Regions from separate parts of the Planomonospora corallina genome, predicted to be linked through region 2. Evidence: riboswitches for the same ligand, from Rfam matches in the RefSeq annotation. Region 2 holds a riboswitch; each other region holds the start of a gene.
The links. Region 2 has a riboswitch for cobalamin ahead of ACFOWE_RS12165 ((2Fe-2S) ferredoxin domain-containing protein). Riboswitches for the same ligand answer to the same signal wherever they lie in the genome.
Positions count from the first base shown of each region.

Region 1: another riboswitch for cobalamin. It lies ahead of ACFOWE_RS15165 (ABC transporter substrate-binding protein); the one in region 2 lies ahead of ACFOWE_RS12165 ((2Fe-2S) ferredoxin domain-containing protein).
Region 3: another riboswitch for cobalamin. It lies ahead of ACFOWE_RS00945 (ribonucleoside-diphosphate reductase subunit alpha); the one in region 2 lies ahead of ACFOWE_RS12165 ((2Fe-2S) ferredoxin domain-containing protein).

Region 1 is NZ_JBHSBM010000017.1:432,428-435,691, forward strand. It holds gene ACFOWE_RS15150 (hypothetical protein) at 1-21, shown strand, start outside; gene ACFOWE_RS15155 (hypothetical protein) at 219-641, opposite strand; gene ACFOWE_RS15160 (histidine phosphatase family protein) at 791-1,372, opposite strand; cobalamin riboswitch at 1,520-1,654, shown strand; gene ACFOWE_RS15165 (ABC transporter substrate-binding protein) at 1,727-2,683, shown strand; gene ACFOWE_RS15170 (FecCD family ABC transporter permease) at 2,969-3,264, shown strand, end outside.
Region 2 is NZ_JBHSBM010000016.1:218,847-222,110, forward strand. It holds gene ACFOWE_RS12155 (precorrin-8X methylmutase) at 1-416, opposite strand, end outside; gene ACFOWE_RS12160 (nitrite reductase) at 416-1,249, opposite strand; cobalamin riboswitch at 1,322-1,534, shown strand; gene ACFOWE_RS12165 ((2Fe-2S) ferredoxin domain-containing protein) at 1,624-2,397, shown strand; gene cobN (cobaltochelatase subunit CobN) at 2,391-3,264, shown strand, end outside.
Region 3 is NZ_JBHSBM010000005.1:55,705-58,968, forward strand. It holds gene ACFOWE_RS00945 (ribonucleoside-diphosphate reductase subunit alpha) at 1-2,103, opposite strand, end outside; cobalamin riboswitch at 2,317-2,518, opposite strand; gene ACFOWE_RS00950 (Bug family tripartite tricarboxylate transporter substrate binding protein) at 2,523-3,264, opposite strand, start outside.

The DNA.
Region 1 (3,264 bases), on a different contig from region 2:
GCCGCGGTGGCCGCGGCCTGAGCCGCCCGCCCCGAGCGGCCGACGCTCCCCTGTACGGCCCGCACCCGCCGCGCCGCCGGCCGGGCGCTCCCCGTACGGCCCGCACCCGCCGCGGTGGTCGCACGGGCGGTCCCCGGTACGGCGGCCGGGCCGGGGACAGAGGCGCGGATCAGGGACACGGACCGGGATCAGGGGCAGGTCAGGGGCACAGGCCGGAGTCAGGGGCAGGAGACGAGCTCCTCGGCCACCAGCCCGGCGCCGATCCCCATCAGCCAGACGTCCTTGGCGATCGCGTTGCCCTCCGGGGTGGGACGCAGGCTCCCCTCCTGCCGCAGTCCCGGTGTCTTGAGGTACAGGCCGAGCAGTCCTCCGGCGAAGGCCGTGAGCGCGAGGCCGGCCAGCAGCGACGGCACGACGGGGACGAGCAGCGCCGCGCCGAGCGCGATCTCGGCCCTGGACAGCAGCCGGGTGAACTCCTCGGGGTCCATGTCCGCGAGGAACGGGTAGGTCCCCGCCGCCATCCCGTGGAGCCCGGTGGCCGTCTCCCTGTCGGCGGAGCCCTTGGCCAGTCCCGAGTTCAGGATGATCGCCCCGGCGGCGGACCGGGCCGGGATCTGGTGGGCACGGGCCAGGATTCTCATGATCAGTCCTTCCGGTGGTGGATCGGACCCGAACCCCGTTTCCTACCCGCCCGCCGCTGCCCCTTCCGGTCCCGCCGGTAGTGCTTTGCGAGATCCCCCTTGACCGACCTCCGCTCCCGGCTCCCACCGCCGGCCCGGCCGGCGGCCGGTCAGACCGGGGCGTTCCAGGTGAGGATCACCGGCCGGCCGTGCTCGAAGCCGAGACGCGAGTAGGTGCCGGTGTCCAGCCGGAGGAAACGGCCCTCCTCGGGATCCTGGCCGATCCAGCGGGCGGCCAGGATCCGCAGGTAGTGGCCGTGGGCGACCAGCGCGACCGCGCCGGTGGCCGCCCGGGCGCGCTCGAGGACCCGGTCGGCGCGGGCGCCGACCTGCGCGATGCTCTCGCCGGGGTGCGCGGCGTCGCCGGGGACGACGCCGTCGCGCCACAGGTACCAGTCGGGGCGGGTCTCGCGGATCGTCGCGGTGGTGATGCCCTCGTAGCCTCCGTAGTCCCACTCCCACATGTCCGGGTCGGTCTCGTAGCGGTCCAGCCCGGCGAGCTCGGCCGTCCGGCGGGCCCGCAGGGCCGGGCTGACCAGCACCAGGCCGAAGCGCCTGCCGGAGATCAGCGGGGCGAGCGCCCGCGCCTCGTCCTCGCCCCGGAGTGTCAGCGGCATGTCGGTGCGGCCGGTGTGCCGCCGGTCCCGGCTCCACTCGGTCTCGCCGTGCCGGAGCAGAATCATCTCGTCCATGGTGGGTCCATCATGCCGTCTCGGCTCCCGCGGACCCCGGGCGAGGGTGCCTCCGGGCCTCCGCGCGCCCCGGGAGCGCCGCGGTGACAGGGGTGCGGGAGGGGTGCGGCAGAGGTGCGGTCCGGCCGGCAGGCCGGTCAGACGCGTCCGGATGCCGGGGGAGTTGGTACCGTTTGTCCGACGCGCAGTGTGTAGCGAAGTCCGGTGCGAGTCCGGCGCTGTCCCGCAACTGTCATGGCCTCCGGGCCGAGCCAGGTCGCCTGCCACCGCGCCGACGCCGTCGACCCTCGCGGAAAAGGGTGGCCCGTCGCGTTCTCGCGGGTCCTCGGTTCCAGCAAGTGAAAGGACCTCCCCGTGCGGCCCGTACGCACCGCCTTCGCGGGCGCTCTCCTGGGTGTGCTGACCCTGGCCGGTTGCGGCCAGAGCGCCACCACCGCCTCTCCGAGCACCTCCTCTTCCTCCTCCGGAGCTCCTTCCGCCGCCGCGCCGGGCTTCCCGGTCACGGTCGAGGCGGGCAACGGCTCCGTCACCATCGGCGCGCGGCCCGAGCGCATCGTCTCCCTCTCGCCCACCGCCACCGAGGCCCTCTTCGCCGTCGGCGCCGGGTCCCAGGTCGTCGCGGTGGACGACCAGTCCAACCACCCCGCCGAGGCGCCCAGGACCGACCTGTCCGGCTTCAAGCCGAACGCGGAGGCGGTCATCGCGCACAAGCCCGACCTGGTCGTGCTCGCCACGGACACCGACGGCATCGTCGCCAAGCTGACCAAGGTCGGCGTCCCGGTGCTGCTGGAGCCCGCCGCCGCCAAGCTCGACGACGCCTACGACCAGATCGCCGACCTGGGCGCGGCCACCGGCAACGCCGCCGGGGCCGAGCAGGTCGTGGCCGGCATGAAGAAGAAGATCGAGGAGGCCGTGGCCGCCGCGCCCAAGGACGCGAAGCTGACCTACTACCACGAGCTGGACACCACGCCCTACTCGGTGACCTCCACCACCTTCGTCGGCCAGGTCTACTCCCTGTTCGGCCTGACCAACATCGCCGACAAGGCCCCGGACCTGGCCGGCGGCTACCCCAAGCTCTCGGCGGAGTTCGTCGCCCAGGCCGACCCCGACCTGATCTTCCTGGCCGACACCAAGTGCTGCGGGCAGTCCGGGGAGACCCTCGCCAAGCGCCCCGGCTGGTCCAAGCTCTCCGCCGTCACCGGCGACCGGGTGATCGCCCTCGACGACGACATCGCCTCCCGCTGGGGACCGCGCGTCGCCGACCTCGTCCAGCAGGTCGGCGAGGCCGTGGGCAAGGCCGCGGCGAAGTAGGTGACCCCGCCGCCCCGCCGCGCCGGCGCGGCCGGCCGCACCGAGGACCGGGTCCCGGCCGCGGGGGAGGACCCGGTCCTCCCCCGCGCCGACGGGTCTCCGGCCGCGGATCCCGCAGCGCCCGCCGAGCTCGCAGAGCCGGCAGCCTGTGGGCCTTCGGCCGCGGAGCCCCCAGCCGGCGGATCTTCCGCCGGTGGGTCTTCCGCCGGCGGACCTTCCTCCGGCGCCCCGCGGCGGGCGGCCGGGCTGCGGCCCGGGCCGCTCGCGCTCGCGCTCGGCGCCCTGCTGGCCGCCGTGGTCGCCGGGCTGCTGGGCGGAGCGGCCGGCATCACCCCCCGGCAGGTCGTGCTGCAGCTGGCCGACTGGCTCCCGCTGGTCTCCGCCGACGCCGGGCTCACCCCCGTCGAGCAGAACCTGCTGCTGGAGCTGCGCCTGCCCCGGGTCCTGCTCGGCGCGGTCGTCGGCGGCCTGCTCGCCCTCGCCGGGGCCGCCTACCAGGGCGTGTTCCGCAACCCGCTCGCCGACCCCTACCTGCTGGGCGCCGCCGCGGGCGCCGGGCTCACGACCACGGCGGCGATCGT
Region 2 (3,264 bases):
ACGGCTCCCGCCAGCCGGTCGGCCCACAGGGACACCGCCGCGGCCGAGCGGGTGGTGCCCCACTCCCGGGCGAGATCGGGGACCCGCGGGTCGCGCAGGAGGCAGAGCACCTCGTTGCCCTTGGGCAGCCGGGCGCGGGTCACCCCGGAGGCGACCATGTGCGCGTCGGTGATGATCGGCGCTCCCGCCTCCAGGGCGGCGCGGGCCGCCGGGACCAGCCGGTCGTGCACGACGAGGTCGGCGGCGAGATCGACCTGCCCGGCGGCGTGCACCATGCGGACGGCGACCTTCTCGGCGTCGGCGGGCAGGTGGGAGAAGTCGCTCTCGGCGCGGATGGTCGCGAACGAGTCCGCGTAGATCGCGGCCCCGTCCGTGACGTAGTCGAACCGCCTCGGCGGGCGAATCGGTTTCATGATCACTCCAGATCGGGAAGGATGACGCTGCGCCAGGGCGTGACGGTGATCCAGGAGGCGCGCGAGGCCAGCTCGGCCGCCTTCTTCGCGGACAGCGCGCCGCCGGGGACGGCCAGGTGCTCGGCCCGGCGCCCGTCGTCCTGGGGGATGCAGCCGAAGGGCGGGGCCGGGGTGACGGCACGGGTCCGCGGATCGCGGGGCCGCCCGGGGCCGAGCAGCTCCCGCCCGGCCCCGGGCAGCTCGTCCACGTGCCAGGCGGCCCGGGGCCCGTGCCCCCGGACGCCGAGGAACCTCCGGGCCAGCTCCGTCAGGGCCGCCGGGGCCTCGTCCGGGCCGACGACCGGTCCCCACAGGCCGGTGCCCGCCCTCAGCTGGACGTGTGAGGCGTCCAGCGCGACCAGCCCGGCGTCGAGACGGCGGGAGGACACGTCCCCCCGGCCGTCGTCGAGGCAGAACAGGAACTTGCCGGGCAGGCCGGCGAGCGCGGGGTCGGCGCAGAGCAGCCGGTCGAGCTCGGCGGCGACCGGCCGCAGGTCCGCGCGCCCCCCGGCCAGGCCGGTCAGCGGCGAGACCATGATGTTGCGCACGCGGTCGTGGGAGGGGCTGGGGAGCAGCCCGGTGGCGCGCACGGCCTCGGCCACCTCGGGAGCGAGGCGGCCGCCGGTGTGCGCCAGCCCGCGGATCTGCACGTTGGCCCGGCTGGTCAGGTACAGGACGCCGTCGCCGGACTCCTCGGCGATCCGGGCGAGCCGTCGCAGCGCGCCGGCGTCGACGCGGCCGCCGACGAGACGCAGCCTGACGAGGGCTCCGTCTTCGGCGATCCAGGGTCTCAGCACTCCGGGGCAACGATCGGCACGGTCGCGAATCACGGGCGTCATGGTGCCACAAAGACGTAGATACTCCGCCGAAGGGACGTAATGGGCACTGGTAGGGTGGCCACCGCCTTGGTGATCGGGAAGCCGGTGCGAATCCGGCGCGGCCCTCGCCACTGTGAACGCCGAGTCGTACGACCCGCGCCGATGAGCCCCGCTCATCGGGGCCACTGGACAGCAGGTCCGGGAAGGCCGGTCGTGCGGCGCCGACGCGTGAGCCAGGAGACCGGCCGGGGCGTGGCATGTTTCCACGAGGGTCTGGAAGTGAGAATGCGCAGTCGACCGTCCCTGCCCGGCACCGCCCGGTCCGTCCCCGCACCGGGACGGGGCGCCGTGCCGTGGCGCACGTGCTGACCGGGGAGTCCCGCGGCCACGCCGGCCGTACCGCCACCGTGCTGGTGGGGATGTCCGCGGCGGAGGCCGCCCGCAGGAGCGAGCTGCTCCGGCTGGCGGCCGGGCTGCCGGAGGCCTCGGTCGCCTTCCTGCAACTTGCCGACCCCTCGCTGAGCCGGGAGCTCACCCGCCTGGCCGACCTGGGCTGCGCCAGGATCGTCATGATCGGCGTCTCCTTCGATCGGCTGGCTCCGGGCGGGTCGTGGCTGCGGCGGATCGCCGGGCACTGGCTGCGGCAGCGCCGGGACGGCGCGCCGTCCCTGCTGCCGGGCCCGGACCTGCTGCGGTCGCCGGACCCGGACCGCGCGGCGGGGATCCTGGCCGAGGCACTGGACTCCGCCTCACCGGTCACCGGCGGTGAGGCCGGGCTGGAGAGCGCGGCCTGGGACCGCGTCCCCGGCCACCGCCACCAGGTGTTCGTCTGCCGGGGCCCGCGCTGCACCGCCAAGGGCGCGGACGCCACGGCCGAGGCGCTGGTCCTGGGCCTGATGGGCGCGGGCCTCACCGACGACGACGTCCTGGTGACCCACACCGGCTGCCAGTTCCCGTGCAACCACGCGCCGGTCGTGAGCGTGCAGCCCGGCGACGTCTGGTACGGCCGCGTCGACGCCGGGGCCGTACGCGAGATCGTCACAGGTCACCTCCTGGACGGGCGCCCGCCCGCCCGCCACCGGCTCGAACGCTCCCCGCTCCCGCCTCGCCCCCGAGGAGAATCATGACGCGCATCGCCCTGCTGTCCACGTCCGACACCGACCTGCTCTCGGCCCGCGCGTCCGGCGCCGACTACGCCCTCGGCAACCCCTCCCGCCTCGACGTCGGCGCGGACCTGCCCGGGCTGCTCGACGGCGCGGAGATCGTGGTCGTGCGCATCCTCGGCACGGCGCGCTCCTGGCAGGACGGGCTCGACGCGGTCGCCGCCCGGGGCGTGCCGTTCGTCGTGCTCGGCGGCGAGCAGACCCCGGACGCCGCGCTGATGAGCCTGTCGGCCGAGCGCCTCGGCGCCCCCGCCGAGGCCCACCGCTACCTGGCCCAGGGCGGTCCGGCGAACCTGGCGAACCTGCACGCCTTCCTGACGGACACGGTGCTGCTCACCGGCGTCGGCTTCGAGCCCCCGGCCGTCATCCCCGACTGGGGCCGCCCGGAGCGGACCTCCCCGCCGGGCGACCTGCCGCGGATCGGCGTCCTGTACTACCGGGCCCACGAGACGAGCGGCAACAACGCGTTCGCGCACGCCCTGGCCGACGCGATCGACGCGACGGGCGAGGCCGCCGGGATCCCGCTCTACGTCTCCTCGCTCCGCGCCGCCTCCGACGACCTCTACGCCGAGCTGGCCGCCTTCGACGCGCTGATCGTCACGGTGCTGGCCGCGGGCGGCACCGCCCCGGCCACCGCGAGCGCGGGAGGCGACGACGAGGCGTGGGACGTCGAGCGCATGCGGGCCCTGGACGTCCCCGTCCTCCAGGGCCTGTGCCTGACCTCCTCCCGCGAGGCGTGGGAGTCCTCCGACGACGGCGTCTCGCCCCTGGACTCCGCCACCCAGATCGCCATCCCCGAGTTCGACGGGCGCATCATCACGGTGCCCTTCT
Region 3 (3,264 bases), on a different contig from region 2:
CCAGGCGTAGGCGTACATCGAGGAGAGCTTGCCGATGGTCGGGGTGGCCATGAAGAGGTTCAGCGACTGCGACTGGTCGACGTACGGCGTGCGCGCGGCGGCCAGGTCGATCAGCGCCTTCTGCGGCAGTTCCCAGGCGGTCCGGTAGAGGACCTTGAGGTCGCCGGGGATCCCCGGGATGTCCTGGACCGAGCCGTCGGCCCGCTTGATCGCGTCCCGGACCTCCTCCGTCCACAGGCCGCGCTCCTCCAGGTCGCGGACGAGATACCGGTTGACCTGGAGGAACTCCCCCGACAGGGTCTCGCGCTTGAAGACGTTGGACACCTGCGGCTCGACGCACTCGTAGCAGCCGGCGATGGAGGCGATGGTGGCGGTCGGCGCGATGGCGATCAGCAGCGAGTTGCGCAGGCCGGTCCCGGCGATCCGCTCCCGGAGCGCGGCCCACTCCGCGGAGCGGCCCGCCCCGTGGCTGCCCGCGTAGTGGTCGGGGTGGAGCACGCCCGCCGCGGCGCGGGTCGCGCCGTAGGAGGGGTGGCGGCCCCGCTCGGCGGCCAGGTCCGCGGAGGTGGCGTAGGCGGCCAGCGCGATCTCCTCGGCGATCCGGGTGGACAGCTCCAGCGCCTCGCGCGAGTCGAACGGCAGGCGCAGTGCGAAGAACACGTCGGCCAGGCCCATCACGCCCAGCCCGATCGGCCGCCACCGCCGGTTGGCGGCCTCGGCCTCCGGGGTGGGGTAGAAGCCCAGGTCGATGGTGCGGTCCAGGAAGCGCACGGCGGTGCGCACGGTACGGCGCAGCCGGGCCCAGTCGAGGCCGCCGCCGGCCCCGTCCCCGGCCCCGCCGCCGGTCAGGTGGGCGGCCAGGTTGACCGAGCCGAGGTTGCAGACGGCGGTCTCGGCGTCGCTGGTGACCTCGAGGATCTCGGTGCAGAGGTTGGACAGGTGGATGACGTTGCCGGGCAGCGCGGTCTGGTTGGAGGTCCGGTTGGCCGCGTCCTTGAAGGTCATCCAGCCGTTGCCGGTCTGGGCCAGGGTGCGCATCATCCGGCCGTAGAGGGTGCGGGCGGGGATGCTCCGCACGGCCTGCCCGGCGGCCTCGGCGGCCCGGTAGGCGGCGTCGAACGCCTCTCCGTACAGGTCGACCAGGTGCGGGACGTCCTTGGGGTCGAACAGCGACCAGTCGGCGTCGGCCTCGACCCGGCGCATGAACTCGTCGGGGACCCAGTTGGCCAGGTTGAGGTTGTGGGTGCGCCGGGCCTCCTCGCCGGTGTTGTCGCGCAGCTCCAGGAACTCCTCGATGTCGGCGTGCCAGGTCTCCAGGTAGACGCAGGCCGCGCCCTTGCGCCGGCCGCCCTGGTTGACCGCGGCGACGCTGGCGTCGAGGGTGCGCAGCCACGGCACGATCCCGTTGGAGTGGCCGTTGGTGCCGCGGATCAGCGAGCCCCGGGAGCGGACCCGGCTCCAGGAGACGCCGATGCCCCCGGCGTACTTCGACAGGCGCGCCACCTGCCCGTAGCGCTCGTAGATCGCCTCCAGCTCGTCGCGGGGCGAGTCGAGCAGGAAGCAGGACGACAGCTGCGGGCGGCGGGCGCCGGAGTTGAACAGGGTGGGCGAGCTGGGCAGGTAGGACAGGCTCGTCATGAGCCCGTACAGCTCGGCGGCCTCGGCGACCGTCTCGGACAGGCCGCAGGCCACCCGGAGGAAGAAGTGCTGGGGGCGCTCGAGGACCTTGCGGGTCTCGGGGTGGCGCAGCAGGTAGCGGTCGTAGACCGTGCGCAGCCCGAAGTACTCGAAACGGGTCTCCTCGCGGACCAGCGCGTCCAGCTCCGCGGCGTGGGCGGCGACGAACTCCGCCAGCCGGTCGGCGACCAGCCCGGCCGCGTGGGTCGCGGCGACGGACTCGGAGAAGGTCCGCACGCCGTGCCCGGCGGCCTCCTCGGCGATCAGCCCGTCCAGCAGGGCCGCGGCGATCCGGGAGTTCTCCGGGTCGGAGATCACCCGGGCGGCGGCCTCCTCGATGGCCAGCCGCCGGGCCTCCGCGCCGCCGCCGGCGGCGGTGGCGCCGTCCGCCGCCCCGGTCACGGTGCCGTCCATGGTCTGTGTCACGTGCATCCCTCGCCTGCTGCGTTCCCCGTGGGTACGGCTCTCGCGGGACGGCACGCGTCGGAGGGCGGATCCGTGGCCGGATTCGGGCATGCGGGTCCGCCTCGTCCGCGGGCCCTCCCTCGAGGCCCTGGACTGTCTCCGTGGCGGGACGGCCGCGGCCACCGCGCTCCCGCGGGGCCGCTCCGGGCCTCCCGCGGGAGCCGGACCCGGCTCCCCTGCCACGCGTCACCGGCAGGTCTTCGGACTCACGGGCGTCGCGTTCGCGTTCTCCTACTGGCCGTCGCTTCCCAGGTCTCCCCAGTGCTCGACTGACGGCGGTCGTTCCCGTTCACCGCTGCGGGGCAGTCCCGGAATCGCACCGGGTTCCCTCTTGCCTCGCCCCGCGACGGGGCGAACCAGCAACGAGGAGGATCCTACATCTAGGGGCGGATCACGCAACCGGCCCTACAATTTGTGTCGGAGGGGCGCAGCAGTCCGAGTTCGTAGAGCACCCCCCGGGTGCGTTCGGTCTCGGTGGACAGCCAGTGGCGGAAGTCGTCCCCGCTCAGGTAGAGACGCTCCCAGCCGTGCGCCGCGCACAGCTCCCGCCAGCGCGGGGAGGCGTCGATCCGGTCGCAGAGCGCCACGGCGGACTCGCGGTCCCCGGCGCCCATCTTCGCCCCGCCCAGCACCCCGCGCCAGTCGCTGTACTCCAGTCGGACGTCGAGCTCCATGAGCGCCGGAGCCTCGATCCCGTCGATCCGCTCACGGGCGGAGACCGCCAGCGGCCGGAGCCGCCCGGCGGCGATCTCGCCGGCCAGGGAGCGCACCGGCCCCAGGACGGCGGCCACCCGCCCGGCGTGGAGGGCTTCGACGGACTGGGCGGTGGTGGCGTAGGCGGCGTAGTCGAGCAGCCGGGCGTCCACGCCGAGGCACTTGCCGATCATTCCGTACAGGATGTGCTCCGGGCTTCCCAGGGCCCGGCCGCCGACCGCCAGCGCGGCCGGGTCGCGCCGGAGCCCGCCGGCGAGGTCCTCGAAGGAGCGCAGCCGCGAGCCGGCGGAGACGGCCAGCACCGCCCGCTCGCCGACCAGGCGGGCGAGCGGGGTCGTGGCCCCGGCCAGGTCGACCGCGCCGGAGATCTCCGCTCCGGCGACCAGCGGCATCCCTGCGACCAGCAGG